3 regions of the Solibacillus silvestris genome follow, and region 1 is predicted to be linked to each of the others. Evidence: riboswitches for the same ligand, from Rfam matches in the RefSeq annotation. Region 1 holds a riboswitch; each other region holds the start of a gene.
What was found. Region 1 has a riboswitch for S-adenosylmethionine ahead of metA (homoserine O-acetyltransferase MetA). Riboswitches for the same ligand answer to the same signal wherever they lie in the genome.
Positions count from the first base shown of each region.

Region 2: it holds a riboswitch for S-adenosylmethionine, as region 1 does, so the genes downstream of both, ACTHOQ_RS06745 (methionine ABC transporter ATP-binding protein) here and metA (homoserine O-acetyltransferase MetA) in region 1, are expected to answer to the same signal.
Region 3: it holds a riboswitch for S-adenosylmethionine, as region 1 does, so the genes downstream of both, metK (methionine adenosyltransferase) here and metA (homoserine O-acetyltransferase MetA) in region 1, are expected to answer to the same signal.

Region 1 is NZ_JBQCJW010000047.1:2,378-8,060, reverse strand. Features, by position in the region: gene ACTHOQ_RS17765 (HesB/YadR/YfhF family protein) at 1-141, shown strand, start outside; gene ACTHOQ_RS17760 (YczE/YyaS/YitT family protein) at 245-871, shown strand; gene ACTHOQ_RS17755 (ABC transporter ATP-binding protein) at 997-1,767, shown strand; gene ACTHOQ_RS17750 (hypothetical protein) at 1,961-2,263, opposite strand; gene metA (homoserine O-acetyltransferase MetA) at 2,321-3,262, opposite strand; SAM riboswitch class I at 3,534-3,641, opposite strand; gene ACTHOQ_RS17740 (nucleoside-diphosphate sugar epimerase) at 3,705-4,457, opposite strand; gene ACTHOQ_RS17735 (DEAD/DEAH box helicase) at 4,473-5,683, opposite strand, start outside.
Region 2 is NZ_JBQCJW010000007.1:125,517-131,199, forward strand. Features, by position in the region: gene ACTHOQ_RS06720 (acyl-CoA dehydrogenase FadE) at 1-1,785, shown strand; gene ACTHOQ_RS06725 (arsenate reductase family protein) at 2,114-2,470, shown strand; gene gcvH (glycine cleavage system protein GcvH) at 2,551-2,931, shown strand; gene ACTHOQ_RS06735 (toprim domain-containing protein) at 3,173-3,499, shown strand; gene ACTHOQ_RS06740 (thioredoxin family protein) at 3,507-3,809, shown strand; SAM riboswitch class I at 3,870-3,972, shown strand; gene ACTHOQ_RS06745 (methionine ABC transporter ATP-binding protein) at 4,110-5,138, shown strand; gene ACTHOQ_RS06750 (methionine ABC transporter permease) at 5,131-5,683, shown strand, end outside.
Region 3 is NZ_JBQCJW010000046.1:3,210-8,892, forward strand. Features, by position in the region: gene ACTHOQ_RS17625 (gamma carbonic anhydrase) at 1-66, shown strand, start outside; gene metK (methionine adenosyltransferase) at 184-1,380, opposite strand; SAM riboswitch class I at 1,759-1,874, opposite strand; gene pckA (phosphoenolpyruvate carboxykinase (ATP)) at 2,075-3,661, shown strand; gene ACTHOQ_RS17640 (alpha/beta hydrolase family protein) at 3,775-4,581, opposite strand; gene ACTHOQ_RS17645 (NUDIX hydrolase) at 4,565-5,032, opposite strand; gene ACTHOQ_RS17650 (transposase) at 5,104-5,409, opposite strand; gene ACTHOQ_RS17655 (Dps family protein) at 5,496-5,683, opposite strand, start outside.

The sequences.
Region 1 (5,683 bases):
CATGAAATCGGCATTGAAGCCGTTATAGAAGATGTTCATTTTTTTATAGAGAAATCAGATGAATGGTTTTTTAATGACCATGATTTAATCGTTGACGTCGACCAGTCGAATGATGAACTAAGCTATTCATACGAAAAATAGTTTAAATTTTTCTAATATATTGTAAATCCGTTTTTCATCTACCGAATCGTTATAATGTGGAAGGATATAATATAGATGATAAGATGAGGGATTACAATTGAAAGTGAAACAAGGATTTTATTGGCGCTGCTTATTTTTTCTCGCAGGCATTATTGTTTTGTCATTAGGGATCGCCTTAACGATTAAAGGACAAATGCTCGGTGTCGGATCATGGGACGTGCTCCATATCGGGCTTCAAAAAAATCTCGGGTTAACTGTAGGGACTTGGTCGATTATTTTAGGGCTGCTCATTTTAGCGATCGATTCATTGTTTACGAAAAGATTGCCGAAAGCCGGGACATATTTAGACATGTTTTTAACTGGTATTTTTATCGATATTTTTTTATTTGTTTTACCGGATGCACAAAGCTTGCTTGAACAATGTATTGCATTCGGGCTGGGGATTATTTTATTAGGCTTCGGCTGTGGCATGTATATGGTCGCTAATCTTGGGGTCGGACCACGCGATACTCTAATGCTTTTACTAGTGCATCGGCTTGGCTGGAGCGTGAACCGTGCCCGTACTACGATGGAAGTAGGCGTTGCAGTTGTAGGCTTTATATTAGGCGGTCCGGTTGGGATAGGAACTGTATTTATGGCATTTGGGTTAGGCCCGGTTGTCCAATGGGCTTTAAAATTAAATGAAAAACTATTTTACCGCGCAACCGGTGTGGAAAGCGCTGTAATTTAAAGTTAGAGGAAAGCAGGAGGATCAGTTTGCTTTCCTCCTTTTTAAAAAATAATTATTACAAAATTCAAAAAATACTTTCGAAAACTATAAAAAAGTCGCATAGTAATAGATGGAGGTGTTTTTTTATGATACATATAGAAAATATCCATTTATATCGCAATGATAAGGTCATTTTAAACAATTTAAGCTGGCATGTACAAAAAGGAGAGCACTGGGCGATTTTAGGCTTGAACGGTTCTGGTAAAACGACGCTGTTAAAAGTCATTAACGGCTATATTTGGCCAAATGGCGGAAAAGTGCAAGTATTAGACGAAACATACGGTCAAACGTATATCCCGAAGCTTCGCACCCGTATCGGCTGGGTAAGCAATGCGATGATCGATAATTTTAATTGGCAGGATAACGCGATTGAAATTGTGTTAAGCGGCCAATTTGGAGCACTTCGGCTGTTTGAAGAAGTGTCAGACGAAGACATCGAAAAAGCGGTGTCTATCATGAAGCATTTTAACTGCGACCATCTAGCAAACAAATCATTTGAGCATTTGTCCCAAGGCGAGCGTCAACGCGTGCAGATTGCCCGTGCGTTAATGGCTGAGCCAGAGATTTTAATATTGGATGAACCATGTGGTGGGCTTGACTTGATTGAACGTGAAAATTTATTGCAAACAATCGGGAAAATCGCAAGCGGCGAAAATTGCCCTACGCTGATTTATGTTACGCATCATGTAGAGGAAATTTTGCCATGTTTTAACCATGTACTATTAATGAAGGATGGAAAAGACATCGCTGCTAATACACGGGACATTATTTTAAATGAGCAGCTGTTAAGCGAATTTTTCGGACGTGCCGTCAGCTTGCAAATGGAACGCGGACGCGCATGGGTTGCGGTAAAGTAAAGAGTGGCAGGAAAAAATAACGGGTTCGGTTGATGGGGAGAAAATGCAAAAACGCACCTCAATTAGCAACTGAATTAGCGTATGATTAGCATCCAAATTAACAGTAGAAAAAAGCAAAAAAATGCCCAGGTTATTATGCCTGTGCATTTTTCTTGTCCTATCCTTTATTCTGCAAACGCGCCTGTTTGCTGTATTATAAACCAGTTGCAAAATTTGCACCGAACCATAGGAAAAAGACCACTATGCTCACGTTAATTATAGTTAAAACACTTGCTATTATAGGTATGATTTTCCCTTCCAATTTTGAGGAAAAAGCCATAATACCTGTTGCCACAGAAACGAACAAGCACAATATTATTAAAAAAATCCAAGTCCCTGTTAACTTTTCATCTGTTGCGGTACTAATCAGGTCTAATAAAAGCATAAACACTCCACTTAAAACACTTGTTGCTAAGAAGACATAGCTCTTCCAAGTGTATAGTTTATTCGATTCCAAAATAAGCACCCCCTAAAAAATTGTCATTTTTAGTGAAAAGGACCCTACACAATTATCCTAAATATGATATTCGATATTTTCATCAACAAAATACCATTCATATGGTGTTTCTTGGTATACATAGTAATTTAGCCAATTGTAAAACAGCAAATGGGAATGGGCGCGCCAAATATTCTTCGGTGCTTGTTGCGGGTCGTTATTTGGAAAATAATTAATGGGAATTTCCGTATTATCAGGATCTTTTTCGATATCGCGGAAATACTCATCCGAAAGTGTTGTTGCATCGTACTCCAAATGACCTGTAATCATAATATGCTTATTGTTCTTCGACTGGACGATAAATACCCCCGCATCATCTGAATAGCTGAGCAGGCGCAAATCAGGATGTGCACGGACTTCATCAATGGAAACCGATGTATGGCGCGAATGTGGAGCAACATACTCATCACTGAATCCCCGCACTAAATCAACTGTTAAATCCGTAATGACGTGCGAATAAACACCTGAGCATTTTTTAGGCAGCTCGAACTTTCCGATACCGAAATGATGGTATAGTGCAGCCTGTGCGCCCCAGCATATATACATAATGGATGTCACATTTTTATCGGCCCAGTCCATTACAGAGGTAATTTCCTTCCAATAGCCGACATCTTCAAATTCCATTTTCTCTACTGGTGCGCCCGTAATAATCAATCCATCATAACGGCGATGCTTTATTTCATCAAAAGTTTTATAAAATGTATTCAAATGGGATTTTGAGACGTTTTTCGATTCGTATGTAGCCGTATTTAAAAAAGTGACATCTACTTGCAATGGTGTATTCCCGAGCAAGCGCAATAATTGAAGCTCGGTTTTCTCCTTTTCCGGCATTAAATTGAACACTAAAATATTTAATGGTCGGATTTGCTGTGTCTTCGCACGGTCTTCCTCCATTACGAAAATCTTCTCTTTTCTTAGCAGCTCGCCAGCTGGCAAATGTTTCGGAATATTAATTGGCATTGCATGTTCCCCCTCTTCATTCTTTTAAAAATAATCAATTACGCCCCGATGCAATAGTATATAGGATTTTCCAAGTATGCTCATTGGAAAATCTGTGATATTTGACGGAAGCTCGGGCCAATACGATGTTGGCCACCCAGTCGTAACGACAGGGATATGATGCGCTTACACTGCTCTCCTCTGAAACAGCGGGCGTTTAAGACACCTGCTGAATAAAGATAAAAAAAGCCCCTCATTCCAGCAAAACAGAAATGAGAGGCTTTTATACCCGTTCTTATCTGCCAAGGATTATACCTTGCTGGAATTAGCACCTTTCTAGTCATACTAGAGGTTGCTGAAGCATCAACGGGCCAAGTCCCTCCGCTTCTCTTGATAAGACTATTAAATTGTCATTAGTGTAACATGCACAAAAGATTTTTGCAATAATTCTAAAAATATAAATTTAGTCTGCTTGTAATTGCGCTTTTTCATAATTGAATAAAATCGTTTCCAGCTTTTCATCCCATTCGCCTGTTAATGTATTGTATACACGCGTAAAATGGCGTTTTTCCTTTTGATCAAAAAGCAAAAAGCAAAATACTGGTATATCATTAATTTGAATGGATTCAGTTGATGCGATACTCGTTATAAATTGCGGTGTTTCATCTTCGGCTATTGGCTGCTCCGTTAATTGCCGCTGTATGAATTCAATGAGCATCGTTTCTTCAACCGCTTCGATTTCTTCTGTTTCAATCGTCGGAAAAGGTTCCGGAAATTCCTCCAAATCAGCAAATTCCTCAAGATTGCCTTCTAAAAGCTGCTCATGAACGGGGCTGTATTGCACGAAATGGCTCGTTTGCTCAAGCTCTTCCTCAAAAATGCCTGATTCAAGCTGTGTGATGCCTTTAGCAGTAAGTACGTATGCTTCCTCTTTTGCAATCATGCCTAGTCTTGACATTTTATTCGTCAAATCTTGAATAAATAACGGCTCGACCAATAAAATTTCCGCTAAAAGCTCGACATTTTTCAATTGCGCCTTTTGAAAGGATATGAGCATCATCTTCATTAAAATGTCCATCGCATTCCGCATGACGGGGTGATAGCGCACTTCAAGCGTATGGATCGGAATCGCGTACTGCATTTGTTTTTGAATTTCGATATTCGGATTTTGAATGATTTCTTTTTGCAATTGCTCTGCTATGTTTTGTAAATCCATTACATCCCCCTTTTCCTACATTGCAAAATAGCCGTCTTGGTCTTTAACTGTATTTAATACATGTGTATACATGTCACGTGTTTTCGCTTGCTTCGGACGTTTTGTGAACATATCCGTGCTTCCGATCATAATAAGGAGCTCCCGTGCGCGTGATAATGCAACATTAAGTCGACGGTAATCCTTCGCGAACCCGATTTCCCCGCGCTCATTATCATGATTGCGCACCATGCTGACAATGATGACGTCCATTTCCATCCCTTGGAACTTATCGACCGAGCCTGTGCGGATGTGTAAATGCGGTACGTTAATGTCCTGCTCAATGAGTCGGTTTATGCGCTTCACTTGCTCCGCATAGAACGAAATAACGCCGACTGATTTTTGCGCATCTTGCGGGATCAGCCCTGCCGCTTTCGCTTTTTCAGTCGCTTCATTTATTTCAAGCAGCTGCTGTTTGATTTGTTCAAGCTCTGTTAAGTTGAACAAGCTTGAGCCTTCCTTCATCCGCTCTTCGAAATACGGTTTTTCATTCGGAATATCAAGCCATAGCAAATGATTGTCCCGCGTAATTTTCGAAGTTTGCAAATAATGATCCCTTAACGCATCTGAATCTTCCAAACCGCATTGCAGGCTTTCGGATTCATTTTCGTAAAACGGTGTGATTGTTGACATAATATTTTTATGCATACGGTATTGTAATGCAAGCATTGTTTTATTTTGCGTCGGCAAGTTATTGTATAGACGCTCAAATAGCGATTCCTCAAGCAATTTTTCAAGTTCCCTTTTTTCTTCAAACGTTGTGCTTTCTTTTACGACTTGCTCCAATGTTTCTTCAAATGTGGCATCACCTACAAGCGGTGGCAGCTGGTGATGGTCCCCAACTAAAATGATTTTCGCTCCCTTCAGCATCGGCAGCAGTAGCTCGGGTGGTGTCGCCTTTGATACTTCATCAATAATCACAACATCAAACGTTGGATAATTGTCCATGAATTCTTTATTTGCCGATGCGACACAAGTCGTTCCAATAACATTCGCATGCTTCACATACAGTTTGCGTATTTCATCCAAATCATGCTCATTTGCATTTTCCAATAAACTATGCCATTCATTTTGAAGTTCGGCTGTCACCGGCAGTAAATCGATTTTCACCTGCAATGTCGCAATATTTGCTGTGAAGCGCTCGATTTGTCCGTTTACTTGAACAATTGCCTGCTCAGGATTCAGCTTTG
Region 2 (5,683 bases), on a different contig from region 1:
ATGGCACAAACAACAAACAGCATTATTAAAGGTGGCGGCTTTTTAATCGAGGACGTGGAAATCGATCGTGTAATTACACCGGAGGATTTCACGGATGAGCAAAAAATGATTGCTCAAACGACTCAGGAATATGTAACAAATGAAGTATTGCCGGTAGTTGAAAACTTGGAGCATCATGAGTTTGATCATTCTGTACGTCTATTGAAAACGGCTGGTGAATTAGGCTTGCTGGCGGCTGATGTACCGGAAGAATACGAAGGCTTGGGCTTAGATAAAATTTCTTCGGCATTGATCGCTGAAAAAATGTCACCGGCTGGCGGCTTTTCAATCACGCATGGTGCACATGTAGGAATCGGCTCATTGCCAATCGTGCTATTCGGTAACCATGAGCAAAAAACGAAGTACTTACCGAAGCTGGCTTCAGGTGCATTAATCGCAGCATATGCATTAACAGAGCCAGGTTCAGGTTCGGATGCATTAGGTGCTAAAACGACAGCTAAGTTAAATGAAGCAGGCACACACTACGTATTAAACGGCGAAAAACAATGGATTACAAATGCAGGCTTTGCTGATGTATTCGTTGTATACGCAAAAATCGATGGCGATAAATTTACTGCATTCATCGTTGAGCGTTCATTCCCGGGTGTTTCTGTAGGTCCGGAAGAGAAGAAAATGGGTATTAAATCATCTTCAACTCGTACATTGATTTTAGAAGATGCAGAAGTGCCTGTAGAAAACCTGTTAGGTGAAGTAGGCCGCGGTCATATTATTGCATTCAACATTTTAAATATCGGACGTTATAAATTAGGAGTAGGTACTGTAGGTGCATCAAAACGTGCATTTGAATTGGCAGTTGCCTATACGAACCAACGTCAGCAATTCAAAACGAAATTATCGGATTTCAACCTTACAAAAGAAAAGATCGCATCAATGGCTTCTCACATTTATGCATCTGAATCTTTAAACTATCGTACAGTTGGTTACTTCGAAGATCGTTTAAGCCAGTTATCGGACGAAGAGCAAAAAGACGGCAAATCAATCGCGGCAGCAATCGCTGAGTATGCAATTGAATGCTCGATCGCAAAAGTATTCGGTTCTGAAACACTGGATTTCGTAGCGGATGAAGCAGTTCAGTTACACGGCGGCTACGGCTTCATGGCGGAGTACGAAGTGGAACGCATTTACCGCGATTCTCGTATTAACCGTATTTTCGAAGGTACAAACGAGATTAACCGTATGATCGTACCGGGCACATTCATGAAAAAAGCATTAAAAGGTGAATTACCGCTATTACAAGTAGCACAAGAGCTGCAAAACGAACTATTAATGCTTATGCCTGAAGAAATCGGCAGCGGTGCTTTAGAGCAAGAGAAATATTTAGTGAAAAACGCGAAGAAGATTGCAGTCCTTGCAGCAGGTGCAGCAGCACAACGCTACGGCGCAAAACTGGATGCGGAGCAAGAGCTGTTAGTGAACATCGCGAACATTGCGAACCAATTATACGCAATGGAATCTGCAGTAATCCGTACACAAAAAGCAATCGAGCGTGACGGAGAAGAAAAAGCAGCACAAAAAATTCTTTACACACAAATTTTCTGCCAGGAAGCATTCGCGGAAATCGAAAAAGAAGCAAAAGAAACATTAATCGCTTCAGTTGAAGGCGATGATGCACGTATGATTTTATCGGCCTTACGTAAATTAACGCGCAACAACCCTTACAACCTGATTCCGAAAAAACGTGAAGCAGCAGCGAAACTAATTGATGCTGAGAAATATGTAGTTTAATAATCGAATGAAATCGGGTGCAGGACGTGGCACCCGGTTTTTTCTATTGGATTTTCTAATAAAACGTAAAATGTTCTAATATAATTTCAAATGATCTAATATATCTCGGAAGTTCTAATATAAGCTGTCTTTTTTCTAATATGCCCCTGGGGTTTTCTAGTAAGTAAGTACATTCTTCTAAAATACGTCCATCAAGTTCTAATATACTCATACATCTTCTAATAAAAACCAAGTCCGATAAAACTCCAATAATACAAACGCATTTTTGATTTGTCGTATTATATCCGTTACAATAAAAGAAAAATCCATGGTAAAGAGGAGCACTTTTATGACAGTAAAATTCATCCAATATCCAAAATGCACAACTTGCAAAAAAGCGCAAAAATGGCTAGAAGAAAATGATGTGCAGTATGAAAATATTCATATCGTTGAGCAAACACCATCCAAAGAACAATTAAAAGCCTATTATGAAGCAAGCGGAATGCCTTTAAAGAAGTTTTTTAACACATCCGGCATGAAATACCGCGAATTAGGATTAAAAGATAAATTGGAGACAATGTCCGAGGATGAGCAATTGGAGCTCCTAGCATCGGATGGCATGTTAATTAAGCGTCCGCTCGTAACAGATGGCAAAAAATTAACATTAGGATTTAAGGAGTCTGACTTCTTAGAAACTTGGAAATAAACAGTGAATCGCATTGTGTTTCCGAACGGAATATGGCAAAATGAACTTGAATGTACTACATATTACTTGGAGGTTTTCAGATGAGCACACCAAAAGAATTGCGTTATTCAAAAGAGCACGAGTGGGTAAAAATTGAAGACGGCAAAGCGACAATCGGTATTACAGACTTCGCACAATCTGAATTAGGGGATATCGTTTTCGTGGAGCTACCGGAAGTTGGCGACGAAATTTCAAAAGATCAGCCATTCGGTAGTGTGGAATCTGTTAAAACAGTTTCTGAACTTTATGCGCCGCTATCAGGCAAAGTTGTCGCAATTAACGAAGAGTTATTGGACAATCCGGAATTCGTGAATGAATCACCATATGGCACAGCTTGGATGATCACTGTTGAATTAACGGAAGAAGCGGAAGTTGAAGAATTAATGGATGCGGACGCATACGCTGCATTAATCGAACAATAATAAGAAAAGGCAGGGTTAAAAGAAGCAAACTTTTAACACCGCCTTTTTTTGGTAATGGGAGAGTATAAGTTTTTCAAGGGAATCCACATAAGGATAGACATCTCTTTGCGCAAAATAAGTTTTTCTTATGAATAATAAAGTATCCTGCAAGATGCGACATCAATGCGCGCTATTTTGGCATAGAATGTGTTTAATAATTGATGCTATATATAATCGTGATTGTTGAAGGGAGCATGTATGTATGGGAAAATGCATTGTTGTGGAAGGTCGTGCCGATAAAATGAGGTTAGTTCCGATATTGGCTGAAGAAGTGGACATTATTTGCACGAATGGAACAATCAGCGAGGTCGATCTAATTGATTTATTGGAAGACTATGAGCAACATGAAATAGTGACGATGTTTGATGCAGACAAAAATGGTGAAAAGCTAAGAAAAATAATGAAGCGGGCATACCCTGAAGCAAAACAGCTTATCATACCTCATAAATATGTAGAAGTGGAAAAAACACCGGCTGCAATTTTACGGAATTTATTAATACAATCGAAATTTTTAGTTAAAGAAGGATGACAGCACGATGGAACAATGGACAAGACAACAATGGGAACAAAATATGCAGCAATATGGCCAAACCGCATTTTTTGTATATACACCGATGTGCGGCACTTGCGAAGTAGCGGAAAAAATGCTGACAGTGATTGAGAAAATATTACCAGACCTCCCTCTTGGAATGGCAAATATCAATTATTTAGAGGACTTGGCCCACGATTTGAAAATAGAAAGTGTACCTTGTTTAATCGTTTCAGACGACGGAAAAGTGATAAATAAGGTTTACGCATTTAAATCCGTACCATTTTTGTATGAAATATTAAAAAAGTGATTGACGTCTTCTATTTAGCATGTTAAAGTAACATTCATAATAAAAAACTTAATAACGTTGCTCTTATAAAGAGAGGTGGAGGGAAGTGCCCTATGAAGCCCGGCAACCAGCAATTATGCAAAGGTGCCAATTCACACAAAGTTTAAACTTTGAAAGATGAGAGAACGGTTTACCGTATAAATTTATGTGAAACCTTTCTGCTTATCGTGGTAGAAAGGTTTTTTGCTGTTTTGAAATATAAGAAAGCAAAACCTGTTGAAGTTTGCGGGTAGGTTATTTTAAGTAAAAGGAGTACAACCGATGATTGATATACAAAAAATAACGAAAGTATACAAGACGAAAAGCGGCGATCTCACTGCGGTGGACAATGTAAGCTTATCGATCGATAAAGGCGAAATATATGGCATTATCGGCTATAGCGGAGCCGGCAAAAGCACAATGATCCGCTTATTGAACGGATTGGAAAAACCGACGACCGGGGCAGTTACCGTAAACGGGCAAGACATTTCAAAAGCTTCCGGGGCGAAACTGCGGGAAGCGCGCCAAAAAATAAGCATGATTTTCCAGCACTTCAATTTACTTTGGTCGCGTACGGTGGAGGAAAACATTGCTTTTCCACTTGAAATTGCCGGCGTGCCAAAAAATGTACGGGCAAAGCGTGTGGAAGAGCTTATCGAACTGGTTGGTTTAAAAGGCCGTGGTAAAGCTTATCCTTCCCAATTGTCAGGTGGCCAAAAGCAGCGTGTCGGGATTGCCCGTGCACTTGCAAACAATCCTGAAGTGCTGCTATGTGATGAAGCAACATCAGCACTTGACCCTGAAACGACGGATGCGATTTTGGAGCTGCTTCTTAATATAAATAAAAAAATCGGATTAACAATTGTACTCATTACACACGAAATGCATGTCATCCGCAAAATCTGCAACAGAGTGGCTGTGATGGAAGCAGGGAAAGTAGTGGAGCAGGGCGATGTATTGCAAGTGTTCCAAAACCCGCAAGCACCGATTACAAAAAACTTTGTATCACAAGCATCAGGCGAAACACAGGAAATGCAAGCATCACTTGAACAAATTTTAGCGAACTATCCGGCGGGCAAAATTGCCAAACTGACATTTGCGGGTGCCAAGACGGAACAGCCTGTCATCTCCCAAATGATCAAGCAGTATAACATTGTTGTGAATATTGTCCACGGAAAAATATCAAATACAACAGGCGGCTCGTTTGGGACGCTCTTCATCCATATTGAAGGCGCACAAGCAGAAGTCGCGGATGCACTGAACTTTTTAGCTAAGCAAGAAATTCAAACGGAGGTGATTGAGCGTGTTTAATCAATTATTTCCTAATGTCGATTGGGGCAACATGCTTGACGCGACATACGAAACATTTTATATGACAGCTGTTGCGACAATTATAACATTCATACTCGGAATCATTATCGGGATCGTATTGTTTTTAACAAGCGATAACCAGCTTTGGGCAAATAAAATCGTCCATTTCCTGACAGGCTCGCTCGTGAATATTTTCCGCTCGATTCCATTCATTGTATTAATTATTTTATTGATTCCATTTACGAAGTTTTTGCTTGGGACAATCCGTGGCGCAAATGCTGCATTGCCGGCGCTCATAATCGGGGCAGCTCCATTTTATGCGCGCATGGTATTGATCGCGCTTCGTGAGATTGATAAAGGTGTAATCGAGGCGGCGCGTTCAATGGGAGCGAAAACATCGACAATCATCTGGAAGGTTTTAATCCCGGAAAGCTTGCCTGCATTGGTTTCTGGTATAACGGTAACTGCGGTAGCTTTAGTTGGCTATACAGCGATGGCCGGCATTATCGGTGCGGGCGGTCTAGGGAACCTGGCTTTCCTGGATG
Region 3 (5,683 bases), on a different contig from region 1:
GATATGGACCGGATTATTCGAGAGTACGCAGAGAAAGGGCAATATTACAAATCTTTACAAAAGTAATTTCGCAATAATATTTTGTCATAATTAAACAGTTTCTACATATATAATAGCGATAAAGTTTATCGTCCCTCAAAATGAAAAGGAGCCGTCATTAAACTGACCGCTCCTTTACCCGTTTTAGATCCCAGCTTTTGCTTTAAGCTCGGCTGCTTTATCTGTATTTTCCCAAGGAACATTCAAGTCTGTGCGGCCGAAATGCCCGTATGCTGCCGTTTGTTTATAAATCGGGCGGCGTAAGTCCAGCATTTTAATAATGCCTGCCGGACGTAAATCAAAGAGCTCACGAACCCATTTCACGATTTCTGTTTCAGCTGCTTTTCCAGTACCGAATGTATCGACTGCAATTGAAACAGGTTGTGCAACACCGATTGCATATGCCAGTTGCACTTCTGCACGGTCAGCTAAGCCGGCTGCTACAATGTTTTTGGCAACATAGCGTGCTGCATATGCTGCAGAACGGTCAACTTTTGTTGCATCCTTACCAGAGAAAGCTCCGCCACCATGACGTGCATAGCCACCATAAGTATCAACAATAATTTTACGACCTGTAAGACCTGCATCACCTTTAGGTCCACCAATTACGAAGCGGCCTGTCGGGTTGATGAAGTACTTTGTAGCCTCATCCAATAAATGAGCAGGAACTACCGGTTTAATCACATGTTCTTTAATGTCTGTCTGGATTTGTTCCAATGTTGCTTCTTCATCGTGCTGTGTTGAAATAACGATTGTATCCACACGAACCGGTTCATTGTTTTCATCATATTCAATTGTTACTTGTGTTTTACCATCCGGACGTAAATATTGCAATTCGCCTGATTTACGTACTTCTGTTAAACGACGCGCTAATTTATGAGCTAAAGAAATAGGCATCGGCATAAGTTCCGGTGTTTCGTTACATGCGTAGCCGAACATTAGGCCTTGATCTCCTGCACCGATTGCTTCCAGCTCATCATCTGTCATCGAGCCTTCACGCGCTTCCAATGCTTGGTCGACACCTTGCGCGATATCAGGAGATTGCTCACCTACCGCTACTAATACTGCCAAGTTTTCAGCATCAAAGCCGTATTTACCGCGAGTATAGCCAATTTCTGCCACTGTATCACGGATAATTCCTTTCATATCCACATAAGTAGATGTTGTAATCTCCCCAGATACTAATACTAAGCCTGTTGTTACCGTAGTTTCACAAGCTACACGAGCATTTGGGTCCGCTGCTAAAATGGCATCTAAAATAGCATCCGAAATTTGGTCACAAATTTTATCCGGATGTCCTTCCGTTACACTTTCTGATGTAAACAGTCGACGATTTGTCATGTCATTTCCTCCTAATTCACTTTGGCGATTGTTTTATGTTCATTCGATGATACGGTACTCATTACCCATGCCCGCTTATATTTTCGATAAAGTAAACCATCCCTTTTCGTTTCTGAAAAAAGGTTGAGGCTATACCAATCAGGTGTCTAAGGACAGTTGATTTTATATGGCTAAAAATAGATTATTTTCATATTTTAAAAATCATTTGCTTTCTGTCCGTTGATACACGATAAACGTCAAGCTGCATTGCTTTGACACGAGGTTTTGAAAGGCTAATATTTCTTGCTTTACAATTTAAATCAAATAAAAAAATCCTTTCGCTCATTAGCCGCGCTCATCACGCGTGAGGAAAGGATGTATATGCATCGTTACCTTTCACTCTTATCGTTCAAGGGAAATTTTGCCCTTGCATCAGGTTGGCACCAGCACGCATTAAGTATGCGCAGGTTGCCGGGTTTCATAGGGCCTGCCCCTCCACCAGCTCGGGATAAGAGTATCCGTTCAATTAAACATCTTACGTAAAAAAAACAAAGCTGTCAACAAAATTTGTCTTATTTAGAACAGTTTAAATTTCCATAAAAAATAATTCATAATTAGTATAGATTATTACATTCAATGTGTTATACTATTTTTGAATTAATAAACAACTCCCCTACTATAAGGGAATACTATAAAAAAGGATGGTATTTAATAGATGAATTCGGTAGAAATCGCTAACGAGCTGAAAGAACTTTTAAACGGGGAAAACATTAAAACTCAATTATCTGTTCCACAATTAGTAGAAAAAGCTACATCACGCGGAGAAGCAATGTTAACTGTCGATGGCGCATTGCGTGCTGAAACAGGCAAATACACTGGTCGTTCTCCTAAAGATAAATATATGGTTGAAGAAGAAAGTTCAAAACATAAAATCGATTGGGGTAAAGTAAACCGTCCTATCTCTACAGAAGTATTCGACAAGCTTTACGTGAAAGTCGTGAACTATTTAAAAGAACGCGATGAATTATTCGTATTCAACGGTTTTGCAGGTGCGGACAAAGATTCTCAACTTTCTATAAAAGTCATTAACGAATATGCTTGGCATAACCTATTCTGTCATCAATTATTCATCCGTCCAACTGCTGAGGAATTAGCTTCTCATGTTGCTGATTTCACAATTGTGTCCGCGCCAAACTTCAAAGCAGATCCAGAAGTAGATGGCACAGGATCGGAAACATTTATTATAACATCTCTTGAAAAGAAAATCATCTTAATCGGTGGAACTGAATACGCCGGCGAAATGAAAAAATCAATTTTTGGGATTATGAATTATTTATTGCCTGAACAAGGCATCTTCCCAATGCACTGTTCTGCAAACGTTGGCGAAGAAGGCGATGTTGCATTGTTCTTCGGTCTGTCAGGTACAGGCAAAACGACATTATCGGCAGATAGCGACCGTAAATTAATCGGTGATGATGAGCATGGTTGGTCTGACAACGGCGTATTCAATATTGAAGGTGGTTGCTATGCGAAAACAATCAACCTTTCTGCAGAAAAAGAGCCTGAAATCTACAACGCGATCCGCTTCGGTTCTGTATTGGAAAATGTGGCTGTAGATCCACAATCACGCGTATGTAACTATGATGATGGTTCTTTAACAGAAAACACTCGAGTAGCTTATCCGATTGATTACATCGATAATATTGTACTACCATCAGTAGCTGGCCACCCAAATACAATCGTCTTCCTGACTGCAGACGCATTTGGTGTATTGCCTCCTATTTCAAAATTAACGAAAGAACAGGCAATGTATCATTTCTTAAGCGGCTTCACGTCAAAATTAGCAGGTACAGAACGTGGTATTACAGAGCCAGAGCCAGTATTTTCAACATGCTTCGGATCTCCATTCCTGCCATTGCCTGCAACAGTTTATGCGGAGCAGTTAGGCAAGAAAATCGATGAGCATGGTTCACAAGTATTCCTTGTTAACACTGGTTGGACTGGAGGCGAGTATGGTGTTGGCAGCCGTATGAAACTTGCTTATACTCGTGCAATGGTTCGTGCTGCAATCGATGGTAAATTAAACAATGTGGAAACGACACAAGATGCGGTATTCGGATTGAATATCCCATTAGCGGTTGAAGGTGTTCCATCTGGAGTGTTAAACCCGCGCGATGCATGGGCTGACAAAACTGCATATGATAAAAAATCAGCTGAACTTGCGCAATTATTCAAAAACAACTTCACGAAATTCGACAATGTTGATGAAGCAATCGTGAAAAAAGGCGGTCCATTAGTATAGTACACTAATGATTAATTCGCCATATTAGTTTAACTTTGGCAGTTTTGCGAAAAGCCGGATTATAATATAAAATTTTAAAGGATATTATAAATAAAGGGATGTAGCGTAAGTATTCACTTACGTACATCCCTTTTTGCTGCTCCTTGTTGTTTCATCCATTCACATAGTTTTTTTACAGTTTCCCGATTGAGTTTCGGGGGATAATGATGCTTTAACCCAAATGAAAACCATGTTTCCACTTGTTTTCCCTCGTCTTTCAAATAAAGTTCCAGTTGGTATGCATGTTCAATATCAACATGTTGATCCTCTGTACCATGAATAATCAATACAGGAGCATGGACATTCTCTATCTCATATAAAGGTGTGCGGTCTTCATAGTTTTCCGGCACTTTATTTGGCGTGCCCCCAACGATCCTCTTTAGCCCGCGACGCATATCGACACGCTCCCAATAAGTCGCTGTTGCGTCCGAAACACCAGCCCATGTCACGACGGCTTTTATATCTTCGCGTAAAATCGCCGTCCATAAAGCCATTAAGCCCCCCCTGGAAAATCCAAACAAATTCACTTTTTCAGCATCGATAAATTTCTTTAATACGTCGATACCGAAAATCGCATCATTCCGGTCCTCACCCGCAAACTCGTCCTTCCCTTCGCCTCCGCGATTTCCACGGTAATACGGGGCGAAAACGACAAAGCCCTGCATCGCGAATTGGGCGATACGGGCAGGCCGGACCATGCCGATCGACTGCAACCCTCCCCGCAAATAAAGAAGCGCTTCATACTGCCCATGAGCTTTCGGTCTAGCTAATAATCCTTTAACACGCAATCCTTGTGACCAATATGTTACTTCATCCAGACGAATATGCGGATTCGGTGAAGGATAATTACGCATCGAAAAAATCTTACCATTGCCGTTCATGATTTTTCACTTCCTGCAGCATCTTTTTCATGCCCGCATCCCGCATATAAAAACTTAAATCGGGCTGTTGCCATAGCTCTTCTTCCGTTAACCATAAAACACCATCTGTTTCAAAATCTCCGACAAATGGCTCGATATCCTTAACCTTTGCTGTAAAAACCGCCTTACAAAACGGTATTTCACCGTGTACAATATAGTAAGCAAACCATTGTACATCCTCTATTACTACAGTTGCCTCTTCATATACTTCACGTATAGCAGCTTGATATAAAGTTTCGCCCTGCTCTTGCTTTCCGCCTGGGAATTCGACACCACGCCGGTTATGAATTGTGCATAACCACTTTCCTTTATGCTGCACGAGCGTTAATACGTGCTTTGGCTCTACATCAAATGGCCCTTCATCAAATCTCAAATCTACGTTCAAACCGTTTTCATCGATAAATTTAAACATCTTTTCGCTCAACTCCTATTCAATAGTGTAGCGAACAGATGTCTATCATTCAACAGGAAGCAAGAAAATTGTCAATTAAAATAAGGTAATTGCTCTACAAATTTTCTCGCCTCGTCATCACCGAATTCATGAATTAATGCATATACTTTTTGCAGACGACGGTCTAAATCATGATTCAGCTTATCCAAATGATAAGGTATAAAAGGCATATGCGCTCGAAAGGCATTGGATGCTTCCAGTGCTTGCATTTGGCTAAAAAGCTTTGTAAATACACGCGCTTTCAATGGGTCCATTTTCAATACAAATTCATAGGATGTCCCTGGCTGCAAATTGCATGTCAAATTTGCAATCGATACATAAACATTACTCGTTTCCATTATACTCACCTCATTCTTAAGGTGGGCTTTAACCAAATCATTTATACGTAAAAAACGACCCCAAATTCGGAGTCGTTTCGTCGATATTAGTTTCCTAAATAAGCATTAAGCATCCATGTATGCTTTTCCAAACTTTGGTATTGAGCATTCAACATATCTTCCGTACGATCATCGCCTTCTTCAGATGCTGCTTCCATTGCTTTTTCCAATGCTTCCATAATTGTATTGAAATCGGCAATAAGTGTTGAAACCATTTCTTCCGTTTCTTCTTTGC